2 regions of the Exiguobacterium sp. s46 genome follow, and region 1 is predicted to be linked to the other one. Evidence: riboswitches for the same ligand, from Rfam matches in the RefSeq annotation. Region 1 holds a riboswitch; the other holds the start of a gene.

Region 1 (15,145 bases):
GCATAATGCTCAGAATGTGTGATCGAGACGTGGATGACGCCATCGAATGGTCCACTCATGATCGGTCGCCCTGTCTCATCGTTTAAGACTTCAACGTCTTGCCAAGAGACTTCTTTTCCGACGCCAGTTCCGAATGCTTTGACGAACGCTTCCTTTGCGGCGAAACGTCCAGCGAGATACTCGATGCGACGATGTCCCGAGAGCGATTGAAATCGTTCCTGCTCTGCCTGGGTTAAGATTCTCCCAGCAAAACGTGGCTGTCGCTCGAGCGTTTGCTCGATTCGATTCAGTTCGACCAAATCGATTCCAATTCCATAAATCATCTGAGACGCCTCCACAGTTCTATTCTTCGCCATCTTCATATAGAATGAAGATGAAGCGAGGTGTTGTCATGTTTAGTCGAACGGAAAACCTACAAACGTTCACACGTTCTTATCCGGTCGTTTCGTTGTTCATTTTAATCCAAGTTGCCCTGTTTGTCATCGAACAGTTGGGCCCACTCCTTAATCTGACATTCTCTCCTCTAAATGCAGGGGCATCCATCAATCTCTTAATTGAACAAGGTGAATGGTGGCGTGTCGTCACAGCAACGTTCTTGCATTACGATTTTTGGCACATCGCGTTCAATACGTTTGCTCTCGTCATCTTCGCTCCACCGCTTGAGCGGATGATTGGTCACGGTCGATTTGCAGCCTTTTACTTGCTCGTTGGTACGCTCGCGAACATCTTGACGTACTTCACGAAAATCAATGAACCGTTTTATGGTCAAGCTGGAGCATCGGGTGCCATTCTTGGTTTGCTTGGTTTTTACGTCTACTTGAGTCGATTCAAGCGGACGGTCATCCTAGCAGATGATACACGTCTTGTGTATATCTTTACTGCGGTCACGGCAGTCTTTACGTTGCTCGGATCGAACGTTGCTGTCTTTGGTCACTTGTACGGTTTCGTCCTCGGATTCCTCTTTGGATTCGTCTTTGGTAATCGTGCCGTCCCATTCACACGTCCGTTCCAAACCGGTCGTCGTTCGAGCGGTGGACCTGTCTTCGTAAGCGGTTCTGGTCAACTTGGTCGGATCTTCTTCTATATCATCATCGCGTTTGCCGTACTCGGATTATTCTTCCGTTACTTGTAAACCAGCATGCAAAAAGGACTCCGCTACACACTCGAGTTCTTGCAGATTGTAGATAAAAGGGCTGACTCAAAAAATGACGCATCTTTTCACGCCCTTTCCTCAGGCGAGACACAAGCCAGTTTTCCCGCTCCATTCGAGCAGGAAAACGGGTCTTGTTTGTCTCTGACAGCGCAAAATCGCGTTTTTTCCTGTAGGAGTGGCGTATGACGCGTCATTCTTTTGATACTCGGAAGAAGTAGTAGAGAAGTATTTTGTTCCCTCGACATCGCTTCCTAGGGAAAAACAAGCAAGAGCGACCCTGCAGCGAAGCGGCGCGATGCTTGTCCCAGGAAAACGATGCGAGACGAACAAAAAAAGCGTAATCCTTCTCGTTAGAGAAAAATTACACTTTGTCTTCAGTCTCAAAGGACTCCGCTACACGCGTGAGTCCTTTTTTTGCTTATTTGCGAAGTACTTCTGCTAAGTCCTTCACGTCGTCAATCAGGTTATGGATTGTTTCCTGATTGTCCGTATAGAGTGCTTTTAGTTCTTCAAAGCGCCCTTTTGGATCTTGTTTGACAGCAGACAATTGTGTTCCTGCGCCGCTGAATGTCCGTTTCACTGCTGCAAACTGCGCTTGGCGCGTATCTTTATGCAGTAGTGATAAAGTAGCGCCGACAAGTGCGCCACCAAGTGTTGCTACGACAAAATAGTTCTTCTTCATCTGTTAGTCCCCCTGCATCTCACTCATTTGTTGGTGGTACGATTTGATACCGTTTCATGACGGGAGAAGGCGCGAACGACTTCCCTGCCTCTTCAGCATACTGGTCTACCGTAAGACGTTCAACTGATTTTGCATAACGAACTCCGTCCCCTGTCTCTTGGAACTGAATCAATAAGGCAAGATCCGTTCCCTTCTCGACACGTCCAATCCGAAATGCCTGGAAGCCACCATATTCTGCTCCGATGACTTTCGGATTCGACATCACTTGATGTACGAATAGATCCCCGCTATTTTGATCTGCCGGAATCGACCAGTAGAAGAGACTGCCTTCGTCCGAAAAATTGCCACGTGATTCGAGCAACGTATAGGTATTGCCACTTTGAAAAGGTGATTTCGAGTCCGTCTCCATCCAGAGGATGGCATCGCCGCTTCCGCTAGCGACACGAATATGAGCATCACGGGAACGAATTTGTTCAACGAACGAACCGCTACCGAATGTAATCGAAAGTTTAGATGGCATCACAGGCCTCCGCAAGTTGAAAGTCTTTTTCCGTCAATCCGTTTTCATCATGAGTCGTCGCTGCAAGTGTGACGTTTTTATAGTCGATCACGATCCTTGGATGATGATTCAAGTTTTCAGCGATACTTCCGACTTCTTGTACGAAATCCAGTGCCGCAGGAAACGATGCAAGTGTATAAGTCCGGACGATTTCATCATCCACGACACTCCAATCCTGCAACCGCTCAAGACGCTCTTCCACTTCATACTCATTCAACCTAGCCATCCCTTTCTCCTCCTCTACTATCATTTTCGTCCTATACCTTATACCCCATTCTTTTACTTCTCTATACCTGTTTGTATCCGATTTCTTCCTTTTGCCTTCTGTGTGAGATAGAGTACAATGTGAAAGAGAACACTAATTCAAAATCGGAAAGGGGCTTACGCATATGCGCGCTCTGATTGTCATTGATTACACGATCGATTTCGTTGCTGACGAAGGAAAGCTGACTTGCGGAAAACCAGGACAAGCGATTGAAGAACGGATCGCTACGTTGATGGAGGAGTTTTCAACGGAAGATTACGTAGTCATCGCTAACGATATTCACGAAGAAGGCGATACATTCCACCCGGAAACCGTCCTCTTCCCGCCACATAATATCCGCGGAACACATGGACGTGATCTATTCGGGAAAGTCGCAGCCATGGCACGGGTCGCCGATCACGTTATCGACAAGACGCGTTACAGTGCGTTCGCCGGGACGGACCTTGATTTACGCTTGCGTGAACGCGGTATCCGCGAAGTCCACCTCGTCGGTGTCTGTACGGATATTTGTGTCCTTCATACAGCTGTCGATGCCTACAATCTCGGGTATCGTATCGTCGTCCATGCCGATGCGGTCGCAAGCTTTAACGCGACTGGTCACGAGTGGGCGCTTACACATTTTAAACAATCGATCGGCGCAGAAGTCGTCGGCGAATAAGAAGGGATCTGTCCGTCATGTTACAACGTAATCTTGCACTCCATACCGATCTGTACTTACCACGGTGGATGTATATCTATTGGAAAGAAGGACGTCATAATGAACGTGCCGTCTTTGATGTTTACTACCGTTCGAATCCGTTCGCAGGAGGCTATGTCGTCTTTGCAGGTCTCGAAAATATCATCGAGTATATTCAAACACTCCGTTTCACGGAAGAAGATATCACGTACTTGCAAGAGATGATTGGCTTCCCGGATGAGTTCAAGGATGAACTGCGTCAGTTCAAGTTCAATGGCTCGATCTCAAGTGTCAAAGAAGGCGAAATCGTCTTCCCGAACGAACCACTGATTCGGATCGAGGCACGCATCTTTGAAGCGAAGCTCTTACAGACCGCGATTCTGAACATCGCGAACCACGAATCGCTCATCGCGACGAAGTACGCACGTATTCGTCAATCGGCTCCCCGTGCGAAGTTCCTCGAAGCTGGTGCCCGTCGCGCGCAAGGCATCGATGCCGCTTACTTCGGAACGCGTGCTTCGTACCTGGCTGGTTTTGACGTCACAAGCCTTGCTTCAGCAGGACGCGACTTCGGCATTCCGTGTGGTGGAACGATGGAACATGCTGACATTCAATTCCACGATGACGAATTGACGGCATTCCGGACATTCGCTTCTCATTATCCGGATCAGGCGACATTACTCGTCGATACGTACGATACGCTCAAGAGTGGTCTTCCGAATGCAATCACGGTTGCAAAGGAGCTCCAAGCCAAAGGGCATAAACTGCGTGGCATCCGGATCGATTCTGGCGACTTATCTTACTTGTCAAAACGTGCCCGTAACATGCTTGACGAAGCTGGCTTCCCGGAAGTCGACATCGTCTTGTCAGGGGACCTCGATGAGTACGTCATTCAGGACTTACGCATCCAAGGTGCCCAAGCCAATACATTCCTCGTCGGAACACGTGGTATTACAGCTTACGAACAACCGGCTCTTGGGATGGTTTATAAACTGGTCGCGCGTGAAGTAGATGGCGAGCTCGCACCCGTCATCAAAGTATCCTCGTCAAAAGCCAAGACGACGACACCTCACATCAAAGAAGTCTATCGCATCATTGATCCGGTGACGGATAAGTTCAAAGGCGATTACGTGACGTTGATGGACGAAGATCCGTCGACACTTGAAGCTGTCGATCTCATCGACGTCCGAGACCCATCGTTCCGAAATCGCATCGAACAGTTCAAGGTCGAGCGGTTACTTGAACCAATCTTCAAAGATGGAGAACTGGTCTATACGGTCCCAACGATTGAAGAAAGTCGCCACTTCCACGAAACACAGATCGGTCGTCTGTGGGAAGAGTACAAACGGCTGCGGTTGCCAGAGATTTATGCTGTCACATTCAGCGATCGTCTCTGGAAGCTCAAACTCGACATGATTCGGGACACTCGACTGGCAAGTGGGTTAAAATAAGACACAAAAAAGCGCCGTTCTTCCTCCATCGGGATGAACGGCGCTTTTTCTCATGTTAATCCTGCTTCGTTTCCGACAGGTGTCATTTCTGTTGGCGCTTGTTCCATCTTCTTACGAAAGTACCATGCGAAGCCAAGTGCACCTCCGATGAAGACGATATACGTGATGCGTTGACCGAATTCAGCTAAGGAATCCGCGTAGAAAATACTGATTAAATGATCACTTCCACTAATGAGTAGCAAACAGGCAATCAGGAGCGCAATGCGATATGCAAGCGTCGGGCGGTCTGTCGGTTCAGCATGCCAATACATGATGATATGGTGGGCAAGTAGAACGATACCCAGGATTCCTAATATTCCAATGAGTACTTGCGGCATAATGAACGATCCTCCTGTTTAGTAGTATCTAGTCTTATTTAAACATAGTTCATACGAATTTCGTCAGGAAAAGTTTCCCGTCTTACATTCCTCACGGTATACTGTAGGAAAATCGTAAGCGATCAAAGGAGGGCATTTTTTCATGAAAACCTTTAAGTTATGCACATTACGCATTTTAATGGATGAGTCAGGACGTGATACGACGATTCCCGTCGCCATTCAGGACGGATTGACGGTCAGTACCGAACAGACGGCACAGTGGGTTGCAGAAATCGTCGTTCCTCCGACGGATCAGCCGATCGTCGATGAATTGTTCACAAAACATTTACGTGCTTTGATTGAAATCACGATCTCACGACCTGATAATGACCCTGCCGCGATGATCGTCACGCCTCTTGAACGGACTGTCTTAAGCGAAAACGTCTCGTATGTCTTCACAGGTAAGATGGTCATGATGAAAAATGATTTATCTGAATCGATCTTACGCGAAGTCGTCGAAGATGGATTCGCTGGCGAAGAACTCGTTCAGGAGTATAAGGATCGTCGTTCAAAACGTGGTGCCCATATCACAAGTATCGCTAAAGAAACGTTCAAACAATATTTGATAGAGCATCCGAACACGCCCGTCTCTTAAGGTTTTTCGACCTCGTCCGTGATGTGGTCCGCTACGTTGATTCGATCAATCGTATAGCGATCCGTATGATGGATATAATTCGCACACGCGTTTTTCAAAGGTGTCCGGTAACTAAATGTCGCGTCAATCGATGATAATGCTGCCTTGATCGTATGCGAGTGACAGACGATTAGAATTCGTTTCCCTTCATACATGCGTGTCACTTCCTGTAGCGCCTCGAACACGCGATCCTGGATGGCTTGTTCCGTTTCAAGACCCGGCACAAGCGTCGTATCGTTCGCTTGAACGGCCTCGTAAATCGCTGCGACTGGTTCACCGGAAGCGGCTCCGAATTCGCGTTCGACAAGTCGCTCGTCTGTCGCTGTAATCGTTAAACCAACAGCACGACCGATGATTTCTGCTGTCTCAACGGCACGCGACAAGGGACTTGCTAACAAGACATCCCACTTTTCATTCGATAGATAAGCGGCGCTAAGTTCCGCTTGTCTTCTTCCTGTTGCATTCAACGGGATATCTTCTCTTCCTTGAATCCGTTCGTTTAAGTTCCAATCCGTCTGACCATGCCGCACTAAACAAATTTCAGTCATGTCTCTATCTCCCTCATTTAAGAAATATGACTGATTGTATCATGTTTTCCATTCGGAAGTTGTCGCGGTGGCAACAGTAGCACCTGACAGGTGAAACGTTCAATTCGTTCAAGCAATCGCTCAATCTTTAACGGATTTTCCGTCTGAGCGAAACTGGCAAGTGAGTGGGTGCCATTCGGAAAGGAAAACAAACGAACATCGGCTCCGACATCGGCTCCCTTCTCAACGAAATGCAAAGCTTGAGAAAACGGGACGATCGGATCTTTTTTACCGTGCAAGAGCATGATGGGCGGGGCATCCGATGTTAGGTGCGTGACGGGTGAGACGTGCGTCATCAGCTTGCGCCATTCTTCTCGTCCCCCCTTGTAGAACTTAATGTGGGCAATCCAAGTCTGAATGAAATTAAACAACAAAAAGTTCGTCGGTGGATATAAAGCGATCACACCACTGATCAATGGCATGTGCCGCTCATCGCGCTCACCGACGAAAGCAGATGGGGCAAGTGCCGTCGTCAGCATGAGTGCGGCTCCTGCTGAGTCTCCCCATACCATCATCCGTCCTCTTAGAATGCGAAGATCCTCTGCTTCCTTATTCAAAAAACATAACGCATCCCGTACATCTTCGAGGTTATCCGGAAAATAACTGCCCTCTTCGAACAAACGATACTCAATACTACAGACGGCAACTCCGAGTTCAAGCAGACGGTCGACGATTGGACTAAAGCAGAACATGTCATCGCGCTCTCCACGAACGAATGCACCACCGTGTGCATAGATGGCAACTGGAAACGGTCCTTCTCCCGGTGGATAATAGAGATCGAGCTGTAAGATGCAGTCTCCCACCTGTTTGTAGGTGAGCGTCCGCGGTGCAAGTTGTTTTTCTGTGAGTGGCAAGGCGGGTTCGGTCCATCGAAGCAATGCACCATAATTGTTCCAGATACTCGCTCCCGCTGCTGCCGTCGTCAATAACGCAGCTCCCCCCATTAGCCATGCAGTTTCACGTTTCACTTGATCACCTCCAAAAGACGTGCCAGTTTCTTCACTTTATTATCCTTCTACCCCGTTTTAAAAGAAGTCGAACGTCTCGGTATTCGTACTTGACGCTTCACCAGCGTTCCGCTATAGTGAGAAAGTCCAAATCGGAATAGTTACGTTTTAATAATGGAGGTATCATATAATGAAAAAAATCATTCCCGCTTTAACAGTCGCTTTCGCAAGTGCAAGTGTTCTCGCTGCTTGCGGTTCGAATACCGATTCATCGACTTCAGATAAAACCCAGACAGAAGTCTATGCATCAACGTTCGCGACGGCTGCTATTGCCCGCGAAATCGGAGGGGATCAAGTCAACGTCAAGATGATCGTCCCACCTGGAGCAGACCCCCACTCTTACGAGCCGACGTCAAAACAACTCACCGAGATTGCTAAGGGCGACTTGTTCCTCTTAACCGGTACGACGCTCGAGCCGTATTCGAAAAAAATCCAGGAGAGTCTAAAAGGCACGGATGTCCGCTTCGTCGAGACGAGTAAGGACGTCAACTTGCTAGAATCGGATGCTACACTTCATGCACATGAAGAAGAGGAGCATAGTGAAGACGAACATGCCCACGAAGAAGAAGGGCACGATGATCATGCAACGGATGAACATGCGCATGAAGAAGAGGGTCATGACCATGGAAAATACGATCCACACGTCTGGCTCGATCCTGTCAACGCAAAAGCAATGGCACGCTCGATTACAACTGCTTTATCAAAAGAAGTACCAAAAGACAAAGCAACATTCGAGAAAAACTTAAAAGCGTTCGATCAGCAAGCTGATGAATTGGACGAACAATTTAAACAAGCTGTCGCTGATGGATCGAAAAAAGAACTTCTCGTTACGCATGCCGCTTACGGTTACCTCGCAGAACGATATGGTTTCACACAACTGCCGATTGCGGGAATTTCTCCTTCCGATGAACCGTCACAAAAGCAACTGGCCGCTTTAGTGAAAGAAGCACGGATGCATGATTTGAAATACGTCGCGTTCGAAGAGACGGTCTCACCAAAGGTCGCACGTGTCATCCAAAAAGAAATCGGAGCTGAATCCGTGACGATTCATAATCTAGAGTCGGTCACGAAAGCGCAACAAAACAGCTCTTATTTCAAGTTGATGGAAGAAAACGTCCAAACATTGAAAAAGGCACTTCAGTAAAGTACAGTTGACACGCGTTACTCAATGCGGTACGGTAAGAAACGTGTTTTACAACAATTGAATGACTTCTTTTTATCGCGAGAAACGGAGGGACTGGCCCAATGATGTTTCGGCAGCGGACGATTTGATTCGTACTGTGCCAAATCCAGCAAGCGAAAGCTTGAGAGATAAGAAGAGCGTCTTTATTTCATAAAGACCTCCTTCTTTCTTGCGAAGGGGTCTTTTTTTGTATCTTTGAGAAACGAGGTGTCAACAATGAATGAAACGATCACGCCTAACAAATGGGCACTGCTTCCCCTCGTCGTATTCCTAGTTCTCTTCATCGGAGCCGGGATCTTCTATGACGACTTTTACAAATTTCCGATCCTTATCGCCGCACTGATCGCTTTGATTTTTGCTGCAATCACGACGAAAGGATCCATCAATCAAACGGTCGAACGAATCGCAACGGGTGCCGGAAATCCTGATATCATGATCATGGTCTTCATCTTCTTACTAGCCGGTACGTTTTCTGGAACAGCAGAAGCAATCGGCGCCATCGATGCGACCGTTAATGCTGCTTTGACGTTCCTACCTCCGTCGCTCCTCATGAGTGGTCTGTTCATCATCGCTGCCTTCATCTCAATGGCAATGGGGACATCGACTGGAACGATTGCTGCACTCGCGCCAATCGCCTTCGGTATTCATGAAGCGACAGGCATCAACGTTGCGATCGCAGCGGCTGCTGTCGTTGGTGGATCGATGTTCGGCGATAACTTGTCGTTCATCTCGGATACGACGATTGCCGCCGTCCGGACCCAAAAAACGAACATGCGCGATAAATTCCGGACGAACTTCATGATCGTCCTACCGGCTGCTATTTTGACGGTCATCCTACTCGCATTCGTTTCTGGTTCTGGTGACGTCGTCGAAGCAAAAGCATTTGAATTCTACAAGTTGATTCCATATCTCGCTGTCATCGTCCTTGCACTATTTGGCGTCAATGTCATTCTTGTCTTAATTGGTGGTACGTTACTCACCGGCATCATCGGTATGATTGATGGTAGTTTCGGCTTGAGTGGCTTCGTCCTCTCGATGTCTGAAGGAATGATGGGCATGGCGGAGATCTCCATTTTGACGCTCCTCATGGGTGGTCTCGTCAGCTTGATTACGTTCAACGGTGGAATCGCCTTCTTAAAAGAGACGCTGACACGCAAGATTTCACAGCGTCGTGGTGCCGAATTCAGTATGGCGGCACTCGTTAGTGCAACGAATCTCGCGACTGCAAACAATACGATCTCGATTCTCGTCGCTGGACCACTGGCAGCTGAAATCGCCGATACGTATGAAGTCGATCGAAAAAAATCGGCGAGTATCCTTGATATCTTCTCTTGTGGTATTCAAGGCATCATTCCGTATGGAGCACAACTATTGATCGCAGCAGAATTGACGAAAACGGCTTCACCGGAACTGATTCCGTATCTGTTCTATCCGTTCCTCCTCTTCGTCTGTGGATCAATTGCCATCTTCTTCGGCTTACCACGCATGAAGAAGACAGCGACGAAGCAAGAAAAAATTTCTTCGTAACCATAAAACAGGTCCAATCGCGTCGACGATTGGACCTGTTTTATTATTTATTCTGCTTCGCTTGTCGTTCTAAGATTAAGTAAGCGATTGCCGGAAGCGGGAACTGAACGAGTCCAGCGCCTCCCCACACCCATGGATTACGTCCTGACTTTCGCGCACTAAGAAACAGACCCACTGCCTGCGTTACTAACAAGGCGCCAATGCTAAGCCAAGTACATTTGGATAGCTTTTTATTCTTTTGAGCCATCTTTTCTCCCCCTCTTTTAACACACGATTAAATCTCACGATTCTTTTCTATTTTACCTTATTTCATTCCTCCATGAGCATGGAAACGGACGTCTTCGTTCGTTCATGCTAAACTAAACGAGCAAATCTAAACTACGTTTTATGAGGAGGAGTAACACATGCAATACGCAAAACTTTCAAACGGTATTACGATTCCCCAAATCGGATTCGGTGTCTGGCAAGTAGATGAAGAGACAGAAGCACCTGCTGCTGTCGCTGAAGCATTACGTGTCGGCTATCGTCATATCGATACGGCTGCTGTCTACAAAAACGAGCGCGGTGTCGCAAAAGGAATCAAGGAAAGCGGCGTGAAACGTGAGGATCTCTTCTTAACGTCAAAAGTCTGGAACGATGATATTCGTGCCGGTCGGACGAAGGAAGCATTCGCAGAATCGCTCGAACGTCTCGAAACAGATTATCTTGACCTCTATCTTATCCACTGGCCGGTCGAAGGCTATATCGAAGCGTGGAAAGCAATGGTTGAACTGTATGAAGCAGGCAAGATCAAAGCGATCGGTGTCTCGAACTTCAAAGAACATCACCTCGATACATTGGCAGAAGAGGGCTTGATGGCACCAATGATCAACCAAGTCGAGTTGCATCCACAATTACCGCAACACGAACTGCACGAATACTTGCAAGATCACAACATTCAAGTCGAAGCATGGAGCCCACTCATGCAAGGGAAATTCCTCGAAATCAACGATTTCAAGGAAATCGCAGAGAAACACGGCAAGACACCTTCACAAGTCGTCTTACGTTGGCATCTCGACAACGGCATCGTCGCTCTTCCAAAATCCGTTACACCAGAACGCATTGCGGAAAACTTCGACGTCTTTGATTTCCAACTCGATGCCGATGATCTTGAGAAAATTGATCGTCTGGCAACGGATGTCCGCCTCGGACCGGATCCGGACGAAATCGATTTTTAATCTGACGATTCACGTAAAAGAGAACGTCTTCCATATGAAGACGTCTTGATTCATCTGAACGACGAGAGACCCGTTTCCAGTCTACGACTTGGAAGCGGGTCTCTTTTTTTTATGATTTAAGCTGTTCAGACATAATAAATTAAAATCGTATCTTCCGCTTCTTCTGCCTTTTGAAAATAGGCACGTAAATCGGCGAACTGTTCCCAGATATCCTCGAATTCGCCCGGTGTTCCGGCTTCATCATGAATCGAAGCGAGTGCCCGTTGATCAAAATTCCGCATCACCTCAGCCGAGATGATGAGGAGTGGCAAGGGCAGAATACCGACAATCGCCGCTTTCTCCTCATTGACGATCAACTCTTCGCCAACGATCGCTCGTCCCAGGTTGTAATGTGTGTCTTGATCAATATAGATATCGATTTGATTCATCAAATGATAGATGGCGTTCGTCTGTTCGAGGGCGAACAATTGTTCATGATCGGGTTGTGTCTCATGAATGAATAAAATCCAATCCATGATGATGTGGGGATCGTTTCCGAACGACTCCCAGACCGCATCCGTGACGCGGACGAAATGTACGTTTTCCATTCTCCCCCTCCCTTCTGTACTCTGTATTCCCTTTTTAAATTCGTTCTATACAAAAAAAGAGCCAGATTTCTCTGACTCCCTTTTCCTTAAATTGCTTTTTCGTCTTTTTCTGATTCTTGCCATGCTTCAAGCGTATCTTTCCCTGGCAAGTTCGGAATCGAGTCCGTATAGAATCGTGGCTCTTTTCCAGCTTTTCGTTGCCCGACATAATCTTCGAGCGCTAGTTTCGCGATTTTCGAGAGACGGAAGATCGCATACAAGTTAACGATCGCCATCAGTCCCATAAAGATATCTGCTAACGCCCACACGAGGTTCGCCGATTCAACGAGTGAACCGAAGACGATCATGACGAGAACGAGCATACGATATGCCATCAAGACTTGTTTATTTTCACGGATGAAGTTGATGTTCGATTCACCGTAGTAGTAGTTTCCGACGACGGAACTAAAGGCAAAGAGGAAAATCGCGACGACCATGAATCCTGTCGCGAGTGATCCCACTTGTGATGCGAGCGCCCCTTGTGCTAAGTCGATCCCAGCTACCGGTTGACCACTAGCATCTTTTGTTGCCACTCCACTGACGAGAACGATCATCGCTGTCGCCGAACAGACCATCAACGTATCAACGAAGACCGCAAACGATTGAATCAACCCTTGTTTGACCGGGTGAGAGACTTCCGCTGTTGCCGCCGCGTTCGGCGCTGAACCCATACCGGCTTCGTTCGAGAACAAACCACGACGAATCCCGTTCAAGAGTGCTGCACCTACTGCACCACCTGCGAGTGTCTTGAATTCGAATAGACCTTCTTGGAAGATCAATTTAAAAATACTTGGCAGTACTTCAAGATTCGTAGCCATGATGTAGAGTGCGATCAGAATATAACCACCGGCCATGATCGGTACGAGGAACGACGCGACGGTTGCGATACTACGGACGCCACCAAAGATGACAAGTGCCGTCAGCACGACTAGTCCGACCGTAATCCATGTCTTATCAAAGCCGTATTGATTTTGAAGTGAAAGCGAGATCGTATTCGATTGAACGGAATTGAAGACAAATCCGAATGAGATCGTAATCAAGATACTAAATAAAATCCCTAACCAACGTTGACCTAGTGCTTTTTCCATGTAATAGGCAGGGCCCCCACGCCATGCCTTATCGTCCCGTACCTTGTAGATCTGCGCGAGTGTACTCTCGACGAATGCCGATGCCGAACCGATCAAGGCGATCAACCACATCCAGAAGACCGCTCCTGGTCCACCGAGTGCGATCGCTGTCGCGACACCCGCGATATTACCAGTACCGACACGTGCTGCCGTACTGATCGCAAATGCTTGGAATGGCGACACGCCGTCTTTCCCTTTATCCGTTCCTTGGAACAGTAAGCGTAACATCTCCGGTATCATCCGGAATTGAACGAACCGCATCCGGAATGTAAAATAAATGCCTAATCCGATGAGTAAGATGATCAGTACGTTTGTCCATAACATATCACTGATTCTACTGACTACATCCATTACCTGCTTCTCCATCCGATTCCCTCCACTTCCACCACATAGTTTCTCTTTTTAGATGTAAACTTTTTTCACATGTGAATTATCATACGCAATTTTTTTTGAAAAATCAAACTCATCTATACCTCAGACGACAAAAAACGTGTCAAACCTCACATCAGATGTCAGGTTTGACACGTTCATTTAAACAGGTTTTTAGATTAGATGAACAGATTCAGATTGGCACCATCCGTTGCACCAAGGTAACTGGCGACGCCACCATAATCGATATCATCCAGTAATTCCTCTTTCTTGATGCCCATGATATCCATCGACATCGTGCAGGCGATCATTCGGACACCAGCAGCTTGTGCTTTTGCCATCATCGTCTCGAGTGCATCGACTTGTTTGTCCTTCATGACTTTTTTCATCATTTTTTGACCGGCGCCTGCCATGTTCATGTTCGAGAGCGGCAGCTCCCCGGCATGTTTCGGCATCATCATGCCCATCATCCGTTCGATTCCTGCTTTCTCAACTGCCGGTGCGTCTGGTTTTCGAATGATGTTCAAGCCCCAGAACGTAAAGAACATCGTCACTTGTTTTCCCATCGCTTGTGCACCTTGCGCAATGACGAAAGAAGCAAGTGCTTTATCAAGATCACCACTGAAGACGACCATCGTCGCATCATCTGCCGGATTGACTTGAACCGGCGCTGCAGCTGGTGTCTCCCCTTGCCCTTTTTCAAGCAAGACCTCGACGACCCCTTGATTTATTTCCGCTGAATGGACCGTGTGACCTAGTTTTTTCGCCCATGCTTGAACGTCTGGCAAGAATCCTGGGTCTGACGCCTTGACGAAAATTTGCTCGCCGTCCGTCATCTGATCGATTTTTGTTTTCAGCTCTAAGATTGGACCTGGGCACTGTAAACCGCACGTATCGAGCAGTGCCACTTGTTCTGGTGTAGCCTTCGTTTTTGGCTCACGTTTCGTTACCGTCACAGCAGTCTCCTCCTTCGCTTGGCTTCGCGCTTCTTGATCACGATGCACGACCGACCATGTTTTGTAGCCACCGCTTAAGTTTTTCACATCATAACCGTGTTGTTGCAACAGTTGACTTGCAACATATCCACGTAATCCGACTTGGCATGTCACATAGATCGTTTGATCCTTCGGCAGATCATCCAACTTCTCACGTAACGTCGGTAACGAGATATTGACTGATCCCGGAATCGCGCCTAACTCGTTTTCCGATGGTTCACGGACATCGAGTAATAAGCCGCCATTGGCGACGATCGCATCGATTTCGTGCCAATGAACGTTCGCACTGTCACCAAGCACGATGTTCGACGCAATATATCCTGCCATGTTGACCGGATCCTTCGCTGAACTATATGGCGGTGCATATGATAGTTCAAGATCTGGTAGATCAAGCACTGTCAATCCACCTTTAATCGCTGTCGCGAGGACATCGATTCGTTTCTCGACACCTGTCATGCCGATTGCCTGCGCTCCGTAGATCGTTCCTTCGATTGGATCAAACAGTAGCTTCATCGAAATCGGACTCGCCCCTGGGTAGTACCCCGCATGCGATCCCGGGTGGAGATGCACCGCTTCGTAACGAAGACTGAGCTGACGTAACCGTTTTTCATTGTTACCGGTCGAAGCGACCGTCAAGTCGAAGACTTTTGCGACCGCTGTTCCGAGCGTGC
Region 2 (15,145 bases), on a different contig from region 1:
ACGTACCCTTGGAATTCTCCTTCTTTTCCGATCGGCGCGAGTCTCGCTGCCATAGCAGGAACTGCTGGCCAGATGAACATCTCACCAATCGTCAGGATGATCATCGCGACGAGGAACATCTTGAAGCCGCCTGCGAACGGAACGATCAGATAAGACAAGAGGAAGATTCCTGTACCGGTCATCAATTGTCGCTTTAAGTCATCTCCAAACCAACGAAGAATTGGTGTTAGTAAAGGTTGTGCGAACACGATGAGTGCTCCGTTGATCGTCCAAAGAATCGAGTACTCGGAAATCGTGACACCGAGCGATTTCGTGTGTACGGCAAAGGTTCCTTGCCATTGCACATAAACGAACCAAAGTAAGGCATAACCAATCGAGACGAGCAACATCGTCCGTGCCGCACCGCGTGCAAGGGGTGTGCGTGTCGTTTCGATCTCGTCATGCGCCGCATGCATCCGCGTCGGTGCCTGAATCCAGGACAAACCAACGAACAAAATGATGGCAAAGGCGATGTAGAGGACAAGATTGGCGATGAAGATGTACTGAATCGAAAAGGCAGCGATTTGACCACTGACTGCTGTCCCGAGCGCTACACCGACGTTTTGTGCGACATAGATCGCATTAAAGGCACGGCGCCCGCCTTCCGGCCAGATGACACCCGTCATCGCGTAGATCGTCGGAAAAACCATCCCACCGACGAATCCAATCAATCCAAGCATCGCGACGTATCCGAGGTACGTCTGATGAAACAGCAACAAGCCGACGGAAGACAGGACAAGTCCGATGACACTAATGACAAGCGTCTTCTTGCCACCGAGACGGTCAAACGCTTTTCCACCTAAGTAGTTTCCGACGATTGCTAAGGCCGAGTTGACGAACAATGCCATCCCTGCTTTTGTCATCGACTCTCCTAAATATTCATGAATATATAATGTATTAAACGGCCATAAAAAAGAGGATCCCGTCGTATTGATGGCCATCGCAAGGACGAGGATCCAGACCGCTTTTGGTAATTTTGGCATACCTGTGGTCCTCCTATTTCATTCTCAACCTTGCCACTTTACGCAATCCGTCCCCTAACTGTCAAGCCACTTCGCTTTTCGTCAACGAATCAAAAAATGATATAATGCAGAAAGAATCTTGCACATACTGAACCATTACTAGAAAAACAGACCATAGGAACAGGAGTCTATGCCATGTCACTTGCCCGTGTACTACCTTATACGAAACAATTACTCGAGTCCGTTATCGAACCCGGAGACTGCGTCGTCGATATGACTGCCGGAAATGGACATGATACACAGTTTTTAGCAGAACGCGTCGGTCCAGAAGGAAGGGTTCTTGCGTTCGACGTCCAGGCACAAGCCATCGAGGAATCGACGCGACGTCTCGACGAAGCCGGAATGTTAGCACGCGTCGACCTTTATCATGAAAGCCACATCCATGTCGGTGCCCGTCTTTCGGACGAACAACGTCCTGTCCGCGCCGGTGTCTTCAATCTCGGATACCTGCCTGGAAGCGACAAATCAATCACGACGACAGGAGAAGAGACGCTCGAAGCACTCGATGCCCTCCTCCCAGTCCTCGCTCCCGGCGGTCTTGTCGTCCTCGTCGTCTATCACGGTCACCTGGAAGGAAAACGTGAACGCGACGCTGTCCTCGATTACGTCACAGCCCTTGATCAGCAAAATTATGCCGTTCTCCAGTACCGTTTCTTGAATCAACAAAATCATCCCCCGTTCATCATCGCGATCGAGAAAAAAGTACGCGGATGATGGGACACAAAAAAGTGATGCCCTTTTTTAGAGGCATCACTTTTATTATTTCATTCTTCAACAAGCTTAAAGAACAACATTAATTTTTCTGCAAACCGAGTGTTCAACCGTTCGAAACTAAAATGCGGAAAACCGTGTAGACGTTGTAAGTAAATCTGATCGCCACCCATTTTCCGGCATACTTCAAGCGTCAACTTGACGTCTGCGAACTGATCGTCTGGTGCATAAAAACAAGCCAAGTTCACACGCGGCAGTTTTTTTCGTTCCTCGTCATGTACGACGATCTCTTCTTCGATTTCCCGGTACTGCGCATAGGTCAACTCACCGATGCGAACGGTATCTTCCGTACTTTGACCAAACGGCAACGTACCGAGTGGCGCATCGGGCCGGAAACGATCAAATGCACTCGCGAAGACTTGTTTGACGCCTCCGAGTTGTTTCGAAGGATGCCAATCAAATAACGGTGAAATGAACGCAAGGCTTGCGACCGGTAATTCATATTCTTGCAACAGACGATTGACGACGAGTGCGCCCATGCTACAGGCGACGATATGAATCGGTAGCTTGCGTTTCCCGGCTTCACGTAATGCTTCTTTTAACAGTTGACCATGTTCTTCAAACGAGATGCGACGTGGTGCGTCGACAAGTAATACTTCATACTCTCGTTCGAGTACCCGAATCAAAGCTTCACTCGGACGGGCACGCAGTTGTAACGGATAGACTAATACGATGATTCCTGTTGGTTGTTCAACCACAAACTCACCTCTTCACTTCATACTTCCTTTTTACGATACCTTATTTCAAACGCACACGAAACCGTCCCAAGACGGATTTCATGAGGCGACATGGCGAAGACGAATGACAGATTCTACTTGCCCAAAGACTTCTTCCGTCATCTCACTGAGTTCTTCAAAACCGAATGAGGTCAAGAACTGACGTGCTTTATAGTTACGTGCCTCCACGTATACTTCGAGTGGGACGGCTCCTTGTCGTTCGAGTTCACGGATCAGCCGTCGCCCGATTCCGTTTTGCTGATATTTCGGCAAGACGTACAGACGAATGATTTCCCACGTTCCCTCAACATCAACAGCATGAATGAAACCGACGATTTCCTCATCGATGATTCCGACATAAAAATACTCTCCCCGTGCTTCTTCCGCCGTCCGGATCGCACGAACGACTTCTTCTTGCGGATACGCCTCCTGCACGAAATGCGCTTTCGAACGTTCGGAATAGATTTCTGCATACGTATCCAACCAAGATGTGACGGCAATGTCATGAATACGTCCTGCATCAGCTGGAATAGCTTCGCGTATTTCCATAATCGGAACCCCCCTTTGTATTCATACGAATCGACTCATGTACTTTTACCCTCTTCTAGAAAAAACATTCGTTTCCTGCAAAGTTCCACGGAAACAAAAAAGTCCGAAAACCTGCGTAGGGTTTTCGGACTTTTTGATTATGCGAAACGTTTTGCTTGTTCTTCAAGAACTGCTGCTTTATCTGTTTGCTCCCATGGAAGCTCAACATCTGTACGACCGAAGTGACCGTATGCAGCTGTTTGACGATAGATCGGACGACGGAGATCAAGCATGTTGATGATTCCAGCCGGACGAAGATCGAAGTTTTCAGCAACCAATTCGACGAGTTGCGCTTCAGGAAGTTTTCCTGTACCGAATGTGTCAACCGCGATTGATACTGGGTGCGCGACACCGATTGCGTACGCGAGTTGAACTTCTGCTTTGTCTGCAAGACCTGCAGCAACGAGGTTCTTCGCGACGTAACGTGCTGCGTATGCAGCTGAACGGTCGACTTTTGTTGGATCTTTACCTGAGAATGCTCCACCGCCGTGGCGTGCGTATCCACCATACGTATCAACGATGATCTTACGACCAGTTAATCCAGCATCTCCTTGTGGTCCGCCGATGACGAAACGACCAGTTGGGTTGATGAAGAATTTCGTTGCTGCGTCGATGTATTCAGCCGGGATAACCGGTGTGATGACGTGTTCTTTCAAGTCAGCTTGGATTTGCTCAAGCGTGACTTCTTCTGCATGTTGTGTCGAGATGACGATCGTATCGACACGAACCGGCTCGTTGTTCTCGTTGTATTCGACCGTGACTTGTGTTTTTCCGTCTGGACGAAGGTAGTCGAGTTGACCGTTTTTACGCACTTCTGCCAAACGGCGTGCGAGACGGTGTGAGAGCGAGATTGGAAGTGGCATGAGTTCTGGTGTTTCTTTCGTTGCGTAACCGAACATGAGACCTTGGTCTCCTGCACCGATTGCATCGATTTCTGCATCAGACATGCTACCTTCACGTGCTTCAAGCGCTTGGTCGACACCAAGAGCGATGTCTGCTGATTGCTCATCGATTGATGTCAATACAGCACACGTGTCAGCGTCGAAACCGTATTTCGCGCGTGTATAACCGATTTCACGAATCGTTTCACGGACGACTTTTGGAATGTCGACGTAAGTCGATGTCGTGATCTCACCTGCAACGAGAACGAGACCTGTTGTAACAGAAGTTTCTGCCGCAACACGCGCGTTTGGATCCGCTGCGAGGATTGCATCAAGAATTGAATCCGAAATTTGGTCACAGATTTTATCTGGATGACCTTCAGTGACTGACTCCGACGTGAATAGTCGGCGATTAAGGTTTGTCATGTATGACCCTCCCAAAAAAGAATTTGACGGTGTACTCATTTCCCCTAGTTGAGTGGGACGGTAAAATGAAAAAAACCTTTCCAAGTCCAAAAAATGGTCAGGGAAAGGTTGTGCGTTCTTCCTTTACCCTCTTATCGTTCGAAGTGTTTACTTCGCTTCAGGAGAGCACCTTTTCCCTCATTAATATGTGAATTAATGTAGGACGGTTGCCGGGTTTCTTCGGGCCTTGTTCCCTCCACCTGCTCAGAATAAGAGTATCCGTTACGAATTACATGATATAAAGTTGTACCTACTCTGTCAAGCAAGGTTTCAAATTCTAGTCGAAACTTTTTGAAAGAGATGTTAAACTGTTAATGCTGAAAGCGTTTCCAGATAAATAGAAATCAGCATCAGAAAATGATTGCTCTCTCTTTAGTATGTCATATATAATAAATGTGTCATACTAAATACAGTGAGCCAAAACCAACGTAGGGGAAAGGTGGGGTCAGGATGCCGATGACGGTCCTGAATATCGAAGAACTACTCAAGAAAGAGCATGTGTTCAAACAACTATCTGTTGCTGAACTTGTCGAACATGCGATTCGAAACGAAGAAGGTGTCCTTGCTGAGAACGGCGCATTATCTGTAGAAACGGGGAAATTTACAGGTCGTTCACCAAAAGATAAGTTCATCGTCCGTGATTCTTCCTGCGAGTCTCACATTGATTGGGGGCATGTCAACCAACCAATGGATGGAGACAAATTTGAACAATTGTTGCAAAAGGTTCTTCGTTACATGAACGAAGCCGACCAGCTCTACTACACAGAAGCTGCTGCTGGAGCAGATACGCACTTCACCCTTCCGGTCCGTGTGCTCACACAATACGCTTGGCATAACCTGTTTGCCAAACAACTCTTTTTACGCGAGTATCCTGAAGTGGCTGCCTTCGAACCGTTCACGGTCGTCTATGCGCCACATTTCAAAGCAGATCCTGCCGTTGACGGAACGAACTCCGAAACGTTCATCGCGATGTCGTTCGAACATCGGATCGTCCTGATCGGTGGAACGGAATACGCGGGAGAAATCAAAAAATCGATCTTCTCCGTCATGAACTATCTCTTGCCACAAGAAAATGTTCTTTCGATGCACTGCTCGGCAAACGTCGGACACGAAGGCGACGTCGCTTTGTTCTTCGGTCTATCCGGTACTGGTAAGACCACCCTCTCAGCAGACGACAGCCGTCAATTGATCGGCGACGATGAGCATGGTTGGTCGCACGACGGTGTCTTCAACATCGAAGGCGGATGTTATGCAAAGACCGTTAACTTATCACGCGAAAAAGAACCGCAAATCTTTGACGCGATCCGTTTCGGAACCGTCCTTGAAAACGTCGTGCTCGACGAAGCCCGTCACCCTGATTACGATGACACATCGTTGACGGAAAATACGCGTGCTGCTTATCCGATCACTGCAATCGATAATATCGCTGTTCCGTCACGTGCTGGTCACCCGAAGACGATCGTCTTCTTGACGGCTGATGCGTACGGTGTCTTGCCTCCGATCAGTAAATTGACGAAAGAACAAGCGATGTATCACTTCCTATCAGGATATACATCAAAACTCGCTGGAACAGAACGTGGGGTCACGGAACCGGAAGCAACGTTCTCAACATGCTTCGGTTCACCATTCCTTCCACTGATGCCTGAAAAATATGCGACGATGCTGGGCGAATTGATTGATCGTCATGGTGTCACTGTTTATCTCGTCAACACAGGCTGGACAGGTGGTGCTTACGGAACAGGTAGCCGCATGAAGCTATCCTATACACGGACGATGGTCAACGCTGCCGTCAACGGTACACTCGCAACGATTCCAACAGAAGAGCACCCGATTTTCGGACTTCATATGCCACTGGAAGTTCCAGGTGTTCCAAGCGAGTTACTCAATCCAGTACGCGTCTGGTCGAATCCGGACGAATACGACACACAAGCGCGGTCGCTTGCTGAGAAATTCCAACATAATTTCCTTCGCTTCGAAAGTGCGACGGATGCGATCAAGTCAGCTGGTCCACGCCTATAAAAAAAGAGCCTTCGGGCTCTTTTTTTATAGGATAGAATCCGTTCTTTCTTGAAGATGTGTTTCTTTTTGTTTAAGCCATTCCTGACTTTCTGCTAGTAGCGCATAGGCTCGTGGAAGTGAGACACCTAAACGTTGACTGAGTAGTTCGAACTGATCAAAATCACCGCGATCTGCACTGATCACAAGCACTAAACAATCCCGGAATGGATGATCTTTTCCTTGTAGGACAACCTTCAAGGAATCTTCGATTGGTAATTGACCAATGATGTCGTCGATATCCACAGACAATAACGCATCAATATGTGACAGCAATCCGATCATGTAGGCACTCTCTGACTTCAACGTGCGTGTTTCTTTTGCAAATAGCTCGCAAAGCTTAGCACAATGTAAAGAAGACCGGAGTAACTCATTTGACCATTCGTAAGGACTAGCAAGCTTCATCTCACGCAAGACGATTAACGAAATCCAGCTTTTGAGTTGCGAGAAGCCAAGTAGTGAAATGGCTTGACGAACAGAGCTGACTGTATTTCGTAATCCCATTCCTGGAGAATTGATCAGTTGCAGTACTTGAATGCTGATATACGGATTTGCTTCAATCTCATCAATGACTTCATCGTATTTTTCATCCGTATCGAGCCATTTTAGCATCTTCAGCAATACCGGCAATTGAGGAGGGACAGCTTTTCCCTTCATCAACATAGGCTTAGCATAAAAATAGCCTTGGAACCAGTCATATCCCATTTCAAGACAACGTGTGTGATCTTCATGTGTCTCGACTCGTTCGGCAAGCATCTTGATATGGGGATAATTACGCCGGACGATATGCAGGATCGCACTTTGCTCGCGAGGAGAAATCGCCTCGATGTCGATTTTAATTAAATCAATTAGCGCGAATAATTCTGTTCCATGTTGACGAAGTAAATCGGTCACAAAATCATCGAGTGCTAGTGTAAAACCTGCTTCTTTCCAACTGTGCAACACAGATAACATCTCTGTATCGATATCAACAGTTTCTAAAATTTCGATAACGAACCGTTTTGGATCTAAATAGTGAATCAGATCACTTTTCAAGAGATCCGCTGTAAAGTTGACGAAAAGTTTTTTACCTTCAGCGACATGCTCTACACCCATATGAACGAGTGTATTCGTTAAAACATCCATTGTCGCTAGATCACCGTCGAATACATTCATTTGTTTGACGGAACGATACAGCAACTCGAATGCATCAACTGCTCCGATTCGGTCAACGATGGGTTGACGTGCTAGTAAGATATCCATCGTCCTCCATCCCCCTCTACATTACTCATATGGTTCTAATTATATCAAAATTTATTTTTCAGGAAGTTTATTGTTTTTTACAACGAATCAATATTCTTTTTTTCCCATTATGTATGTAAGTTCAATTCTTCAGATGACAAAAAAACCGATACGACATTCATCGTACCGGCTAAATCATCGATTATAGATACCAGTCTCAAACCAATTCAACACATTCCGCGTCACACGCAACTTGTCATGAATCGGAAATTGATGGGCATAGGCATAAGTCTGAAGCGTCGTATGCTCAGGATGACGTGCAGCATAAGCGGTTGCGTGTCGTAAACGAACGTTCTCATCGTATGCACCGTGAATCAATAATACTTCACCTTGAGGTTCGACATGGAGCGGCGAGCGAACCGCGTATTCATCAGGAACCGTGTCTGGTGTACCTCCCGTGTATCGCCGCAGCATCTTTTGCATCGTCTTCTGCTCTTCATACGTCCACGTCAACTCCGTCACCCCTGCCCAGGACACCGTTCGGGCGACTGGACGGTGATGCGCAAGGAGCAACGCCATCTGTCCACCACGTGAAAATCCAAATGCGTGAACATGTGAGACACGTTGCTGCAACCAGTCAAAGGCACTGCAGGCGTCTTCGATATCGTGATGTCCAAAGTCTTCTTTTCCCGTACCGCCTAGATTCCCTCGATAGAAAGGTGCCATGACAAAAAAGCCTGCCTGTGCGAACGCGAGCAGTCGAGTCGGTCGGACCATTCCGATCGAACGCGTTCCACCACGCAAGTAGAGAATCCCCTGACCGTTCGCAACTTGCGGGAGTACGATATAGGCACCGACCCGTTCTCCGTCCGCTGTGGTATAAAACATCCGAAACGTCCGAAACGGACCTTGGCGCGGAAGTTCAAACCAATCGGCGTTCGCTAAGTACACGGAGTGTCTCCGGAAGGACACGGTCCTTCATCATAAAGCTGTATTGTCGATTCGTATCGAGACGATCAGGGAGTTCCTCGAATAGAAAAGCACCATCTGTTTCATCCACGGCAAGATGAGACGACAATGATCCGATTTGCGCGAAATAGATGTTTTTGATGATCGTATCACCTTTTCCAGCAACACGATACTGTCCGACATATGAGAGAGAATCGATTTCCCCACCCGTCTCTTCCATCACTTCGCGACGTGCGGCTTCTTCTGCTGTTTCACCCGGTTCAACCTTTCCACCAGGAAATTCATACCCCCGCTGCTTATGATGGGTCAGCAACCATTTTCCTTCGTACACGGCAATGACCCACACGTGCAAGGGACGATCCGAGAACGGATGGTCATCAAAACTTAACTCCACTTGATTTTGATAATAATCCAAGAATGTAATCACGTACGTGCACCTCATTTCTTCTTCTAACTTCACTTTACCTGTTTCACGGGTATTCTAAAAGTGAAAACGCTAGGATTACCTGTAAATCTGGAAAATGATAGCCTACTATCATCCGGTAAAAGCAAAAAAACAGCCGATGTTCCACTAGGGAACGATCGACTGTCATTTTACATTACTTCAAACGTGCTTCGAGTTCTGCTTTTTCTGCTTCGAATCCTGGTTTACCAAGAAGAGCGAACATGTTTTTCTTGTACGCTTCAACGCCTGGCTGATCAAATGGATTCACTCCGAGGAGGTAACCACTCATCGCACAAGCTTTTTCGAAGAAGTAGAACAGGAATCCGAGGTGATACGGTGTCATCTCTGGAAGTTCGACTGTCAAGTTCGGTACTTGTCCGTCCGTGTGCGCAAGCAACGTACCTTCTGCTGCTTTATCGTTGACGAATTGAATCGACTTCCCTGCAAGGAAGTTCAATCCATCGAGATCCTGAGCGTCTTCTTCAACAGTCAACGCATGACGCGCTTGACCGACTTTGATGACTGTCTCGAACAGGTCACGACGACCTTCTTGGACGTATTGTCCCATCGAGTGGAGATCCGTCGAGAAGTCGACTGCTGCTGGGAAGATTCCTTTGAAGTCTTTTCCTTCTGACTCGCCGTATAATTGTTTCCACCACTCCGATACATAATGAAGTGCTGGTTCGTAGTTGACGAGAAGCTCGATCGTCTTCCCTTTCGCATAGAGCGCATTTCGTACGACCGCGTATTGATACGCTTCGTTGTCAGCTAGGTTTTCGCTCGCATAGCGCTCTTGCGCGTCACGGGCACCTTGCATCAACTCTTCAATTGAAATACCAGCTGCTGCGATTGGTAATAGACCAACCGGTGTCAAAACAGAGAAACGACCGCCGACATCGTCCGGAATGACGAATGTTTCATATCCTTCAGAGTCTGCGAGTGTTTTTAATGCACCACGCGCTTTATCCGTCGTTGCATAAATCCGGTGTTTTGCTTCTGCTTTACCGTATTTCTCTTCCATGAACGATTTCAAGAGACGGAACGAAATTGCTGGTTCTGTCGTCGTACCCGATTTCGAGATGATGTTGACCGATACATCTTTTCCTTCGAGGACTTCGAATAAATCGTGCAGATACGTCGATGAGATATTATGTCCTGCATAGATGATTTGTGGTGCTTTGCGATCTTCTTTTGATAACAAGTTATGGAATGAGTGTCCGAGCATCTCGATCGCAGCACGCGCTCCGAGATATGAACCGCCGATTCCGACGACTAACAACACATCAGAATCCGACTTGATTTTTTCTGCAGACGCTTGAATGCGTGCAAATTCCGCTTGATCGTAATTCGTCGGAAGATCCACCCATCCTAAGAAATCACTTCCTGCGCCTGTTCCTGCATGAATCGCATGGTGAAGCGTCTTTACCGTTTCCGCCATATGATCTACTTCATGTTGACCTACGAATTGTAGGGCTTTCGAATAATCAAAACGTACTGTTGACATGCCATCGTCCTCCTTATTCATTCGCAACGAAATGCGACCTTCCTTTTCATTAAAACGCAAGAAGGAAGGTCGTTCAAGTCTTTTGTGAAATGAGTAGCAAATGTTACAGATTGTTATAGGGCAGCTGTCACGATTTGACGAACGTCTTCGTTTCCAAGTGATTTGAAGTTTCCGAAGTCGCCGCGTGTCATTGCTGACTTGACGATTGCGTCAACTGTATCTTCTTTGATGTCGTAATCAGCGAGACGATTCGGTGCACCGAGTGATGTCCAGAAAGCACTGATTGCGTCGATTGTCGCGTGTGCTGCTTCCATCTCTGATTTACCTTCCGTATCAACGTTAAAGACGTTCTCACCGAGTGTGACGAAACGATGTGCGTTTGATTCGTCGAGTACGTGGCGCATCCAGTTCGGGAAGAGGATTGCGAGTCCACCTGCGTGCGGGATATCATGAACAGCTGAGACGGCGTGTTCGATGTTGTGTGATGCCCAGTCGCCGCGTGCGCCCATTTGAAGGACACCGTTGAGCGCCATCGTACCAGCGAAGAGAATCGTGCCACGAAGTTCAACGTTCTCGAGATCGTTGACGAGTTTTGGTGCTGCTTCGACGACTGCTTTCATGACACCTTCTGTCATCCGTTCTTGGACCGGTGCATGCGCAGGGTGGAAGTATTGCTCGAGGCAGTGGCTCATCATATCGACGATACCGTAGATTGTTTGATCTTTTGGCACACTGACTGTGTACTTCGGATCAAGGATTGAGAATGTTGGGAACGTAAGCGGGCTACCCCAACCGTACTTCTCTTGTGTCTTCCAGTTCGTGATGACGGATCCTGAGTTCATCTCAGAACCTGTTGCTGCAAGCGTCAAGACTGTTCCGAATGGGATGACTGTTTCTGGTGTTGCTTTGCCGATGACGAGATCCCATGCTTCGCCTTCATAAGGAATACCAGCAGCAATCAATTTCGTGCAGTCGATGACAGAACCGCCACCGAGTGCAAGCAATGCGTCAACGCCTGCTTCACGTGCGATTTTGATACCGCGCTCTGCTGTCTCGATACGCGGGTTCGGTTCGACACCGTCGCATTCGACGTACTCGATTCCTGCCGCGTTGAGTTCACGTGTGACATCATCATAGACGCCATTACGTTTAATACTGCCGCCACCGAAGACGAGCATGACTTTCTTTGCACCGAGTGCTTCGAGTTGTGGTTTCAGTTGGCTGACTTGACCGTCACCAAAAATAAGTCTTGTTGGATTGCGATATTCAAAGTTTTCCATCTGTGTTGCCTCCTCAATAAGTAATGAACACCTTACATTATCCACACATTCCCCTTTCGCATCTAATTTAATGCTTATTCTGTGTAAAAATCGCATAAAAAAAAGAGAACCGACCGATGTCGATTCTCTCATGTGGCTTATTTTTGGAAGTTTGATTTTTCAATCCATTCTTCCAATTTACCTTTAAGAACGTTGAATCCAGGTGCTTCTTCTTGTTTGAAAGCAGGACCTGCATCGCGACGTCCAGCGTTTTTGCGTGGACCTTTCGCGCGTGCTTCACGTTTTGGAGCTTCCTGAGTTGCTTTGATCGAAAGCTTCATTTTTTTGTTAGCTTCGTCGATGTCGAGAACTTTAACAGTTACTTCATCGCCAACTTTTACGTAATCGTTGATGTCTTTTACGTAATCGTGTGAGATTTCTGAGATGTGGACGAGACCTTGTGTTTGCTCGTCAAGTGCTACGAAAGCACCGAAGTTTTGAATACCAGTTACTTTACCAGTAACGACTTGGTCTTTTTCAAAGTTTGCCATAATGTATACACTCCCTAACTAAATTCATCAACTTATAATAACACACTTTTCTTGTATCGTAAAAAATATTTTTGGAATTTGTTTATTTTTTATTTCACAAGGGAACATTTTAATAGCAAGACTTCAAGTATTCCCCCTGATTCTGCCGAACTTTCCGAGTTCGGCCCTTTTTTTGTTCTTTTGCTCAATTGACCTAAGTGACAAAGAAAAGTATTGCTTGAAACGAGAAAGACGAAAGACAGATAAGACTATCAAAAAAACGGACAGTCTCGGTCTGCTCACTTTCCGCGGACAAGCCCTCATGCCGCTTCAGATGCGTCGCATCTTCCAGGGTCATGATGACTTGTTTTTCCGCAGGAGTCGAGCAGAACCTCACCTGTCCTAGCGTAAAGGAAATATAGAGTAGAAGCAATCATCAATTGATTTATTTATTACTTACAGATCGTCAAATCCATTTGCATCGGTTACTTTCGCATACGAACGTGATTTTTGTTCGAAGAAGTCCGATTTCGTCGCGTTCATCGAATCATCTGAATACGCACGAATCCATGGCATGACGTCTTCGTCGTGCCCTTCATAGAGATCCGACAAACCGATGACGCGAAGGCGTTTGTTCGCGAGATATTTAACATAGTCACGCATCTCACTGACGTCAAGTCCGTCTAGATCACGTAAGACGTATTCGCTCCACTCGATTTCAAGATCAACGGCACGCTTGAACGTGTCATAGACGAATTGTGTGAATGAGCCATCGGCATCAATTTCCGGATGCTCCGACAAGACAGCACGTAACAATTGGCTGATGAAGTACGAATGTTGCAGTTCATCACGTTGAATATAACTGATCATCGTCGATGTTCCGACCATCTTTTGGTGACGCGCTAAGTTATAGAAGAAGGCAAAGCCTGAATAGAAGTTGATTCCTTCAAGAACGATCGAAGCAACGAGCGATTTCGCGAAGTTCTCTGGAGTCCGGTCATTTTGGAAATCTTCGTATAAATCAAGAATGAATGCATTACGCTTCATGACCATGTCATCGTCTTTCGCGATATCAAAAATCCGGTTTTGTTCAGCCAATGGAACTAAGCTGGATAAGACGTAGCTGTACGATTGATTATGCACGACTTCCTGTTGCGCGATGATTGCGAGAATCGCATGAACGGACGAATCCGACGTGAACATTGCCGATTCCAAGATATAACGTGTCTGAACCGAGTCAAGGATCGAGAGTAGCCCGATGATTCGTTTGAATGCATCCTGTTCCCGTTCACTTAATTGATTCCACTGTTGCATGTCCTTCGACATCGAGATCTCATCTGGGATCCAGAAGTTCGATAACAGTTGTTTGTAAATCGAATAAAACTGTGGATACGCAATGTCGTTCCAGTTGACGATGGCACTCGTTTCGCCACCGATGATCGCTGTCGCGCGATTTGGATGACGTGCATCAAGCAGTTTGATTTTTTGTAGCTGTTCCATGTGCTTCGACTCCTTCTTGCTGTAATTGAAGAATGGTCCGTTTCGTCCATTCCTTGACGAGATGTGGGCGATTGCGTGGTGACTGTTCGATTTTCAACAGTTCTCCAGCAAGCGGTACACCGAATTTCGAGAGATGATAGGCCATCTCATCAACGGCGCGACAATATTTGACGAACATCTTGTCCCCTGTTCCAAAAACAGCTGCCTGCGGAATCGCATGCGAACTCTCCTTTAGAACGGTTCTGAGACAATCGCGCATATCGTCGGGTAGTTGTCCATCTCCCCACGTATACGAACCAAAATAGACGATATCATAAGGCATTAACTGATACGTCGTCACTTCATCCGCAAACAACATCGTCGGCTCGATTCCCATCTCAGAACACGTCTTCGCGACGAGTTCTGCCACCTCCTCCGTGTTTCCACTCAATGACGCATATACGATTGCTGCCTTCATGATATCGTCCTCCTTATCTTATGATGAACACGATTCACATTCGTCGATTTCAACCGTCGTCGAACGCGTGTAGTAGATCGTCTTCATCCCGAGTTGCCACGCTTCCATGTGCATCTCGAGTAATTCTTTCGCCTTGACGTTATTTTTCACGTACAGATTGAAACTGATCGCTTGGTCGATGTGACGCTGACGCGAAGCATTTTGACGGATGCTCCATAACTGGTCGATTTCAAACGCTGATTTATAGAACCAGTTCGTTTCCGGCGTTAAATCTGGAACGGTGACTGGAATCTTATAGTTCTTCTTCTCTTCCGAGTAGACTTTTTTGTAGATTGGATCAATCGATGCCGTACTACCCGCAATGATTGCCGTCGATGAGTTCGGTGCGACTGCCATCAAGTATGCGTTACGCATTCCGTACGCCGTGATGTCGGCTTGGAGACGATCCCAATCGAGTTCATCCGTCGTTTTGTAGTGGCGACGTTTGATGTACTCTCCTGTTTGCCATTCTGAACCTTCGAAGAGACGGTACGCGCCTTTCTCTTTCGCAAGTTGCATCGACGCATCGATCGTCAAGTAAGCAATCTTCTCGTAGAGACGGTCTGCGTATTGTACCGCTTCGACCGATTCCCAACGGATGCCTTCGAGCGCGAGCAGATGGTGCCAACCGAACGTCCCAAGACCAACGGCACGGTATTTTTGATTCGTCAATTGTGCTTGCGG

The links. A riboswitch is a leader RNA that binds a small molecule or an ion and turns the genes downstream of it on or off. The one in region 1 is predicted to bind S-adenosylmethionine.
Region 2: another riboswitch for S-adenosylmethionine. It lies ahead of metK (methionine adenosyltransferase); the one in region 1 lies ahead of KNQ08_RS14415 (Na+/H+ antiporter NhaC family protein).

The regions. Positions count from the first base shown of each region.
Region 1 covers NZ_JACSMY010000003.1:239,073-254,217, reverse strand. The annotation lists gene acpS (holo-ACP synthase) at 1-323, opposite strand, end outside; gene KNQ08_RS14470 (rhomboid family intramembrane serine protease) at 392-1,132, shown strand; gene KNQ08_RS14465 (hypothetical protein) at 1,572-1,835, opposite strand; gene KNQ08_RS14460 (hypothetical protein) at 1,855-2,355, opposite strand; gene KNQ08_RS14455 (4a-hydroxytetrahydrobiopterin dehydratase) at 2,345-2,620, opposite strand; gene KNQ08_RS14450 (cysteine hydrolase family protein) at 2,784-3,317, shown strand; gene KNQ08_RS14445 (nicotinate phosphoribosyltransferase) at 3,335-4,786, shown strand; gene KNQ08_RS14440 (hypothetical protein) at 4,837-5,163, opposite strand; gene KNQ08_RS14435 (YwpF family protein) at 5,306-5,797, shown strand; gene KNQ08_RS14430 (histidine phosphatase family protein) at 5,794-6,384, opposite strand; gene KNQ08_RS14425 (alpha/beta hydrolase) at 6,402-7,391, opposite strand; gene KNQ08_RS14420 (metal ABC transporter solute-binding protein, Zn/Mn family) at 7,561-8,574, shown strand; SAM riboswitch class I at 8,644-8,748, shown strand; gene KNQ08_RS14415 (Na+/H+ antiporter NhaC family protein) at 8,830-10,140, shown strand; gene KNQ08_RS14410 (hypothetical protein) at 10,184-10,387, opposite strand; gene KNQ08_RS14405 (aldo/keto reductase) at 10,545-11,357, shown strand; gene KNQ08_RS14400 (hypothetical protein) at 11,483-11,944, opposite strand; gene KNQ08_RS14395 (alanine/glycine:cation symporter family protein) at 12,031-13,476, opposite strand; gene KNQ08_RS14390 (CoA-disulfide reductase) at 13,659-15,145, opposite strand, start outside.
Region 2 covers NZ_JACSMY010000001.1:1,712,518-1,727,662, forward strand. The annotation lists gene KNQ08_RS08950 (MDR family MFS transporter) at 1-1,022, opposite strand, end outside; gene mnmM (tRNA 5-(aminomethyl)-2-thiouridylate-methyltransferase MnmM) at 1,176-1,775, shown strand; gene KNQ08_RS08960 (serine aminopeptidase domain-containing protein) at 1,826-2,530, opposite strand; gene KNQ08_RS08965 (GNAT family N-acetyltransferase) at 2,609-3,097, opposite strand; gene metK (methionine adenosyltransferase) at 3,235-4,443, opposite strand; SAM riboswitch class I at 4,572-4,698, opposite strand; gene pckA (phosphoenolpyruvate carboxykinase (ATP)) at 4,933-6,501, shown strand; gene KNQ08_RS08980 (EAL and HDOD domain-containing protein) at 6,526-7,779, opposite strand; gene KNQ08_RS08985 (alpha/beta hydrolase family protein) at 7,954-8,709, opposite strand; gene ytkD (RNA deprotection pyrophosphohydrolase) at 8,681-9,154, opposite strand; gene KNQ08_RS08995 (glucose-6-phosphate isomerase) at 9,327-10,676, opposite strand; gene KNQ08_RS09000 (iron-containing alcohol dehydrogenase) at 10,790-11,956, opposite strand; gene yugI (S1 domain-containing post-transcriptional regulator GSP13) at 12,094-12,486, opposite strand; gene KNQ08_RS09010 (ribonucleotide-diphosphate reductase subunit beta) at 12,922-13,965, opposite strand; gene KNQ08_RS09015 (flavodoxin domain-containing protein) at 13,934-14,422, opposite strand; gene KNQ08_RS09020 (ribonucleoside-diphosphate reductase subunit alpha) at 14,441-15,145, opposite strand, start outside.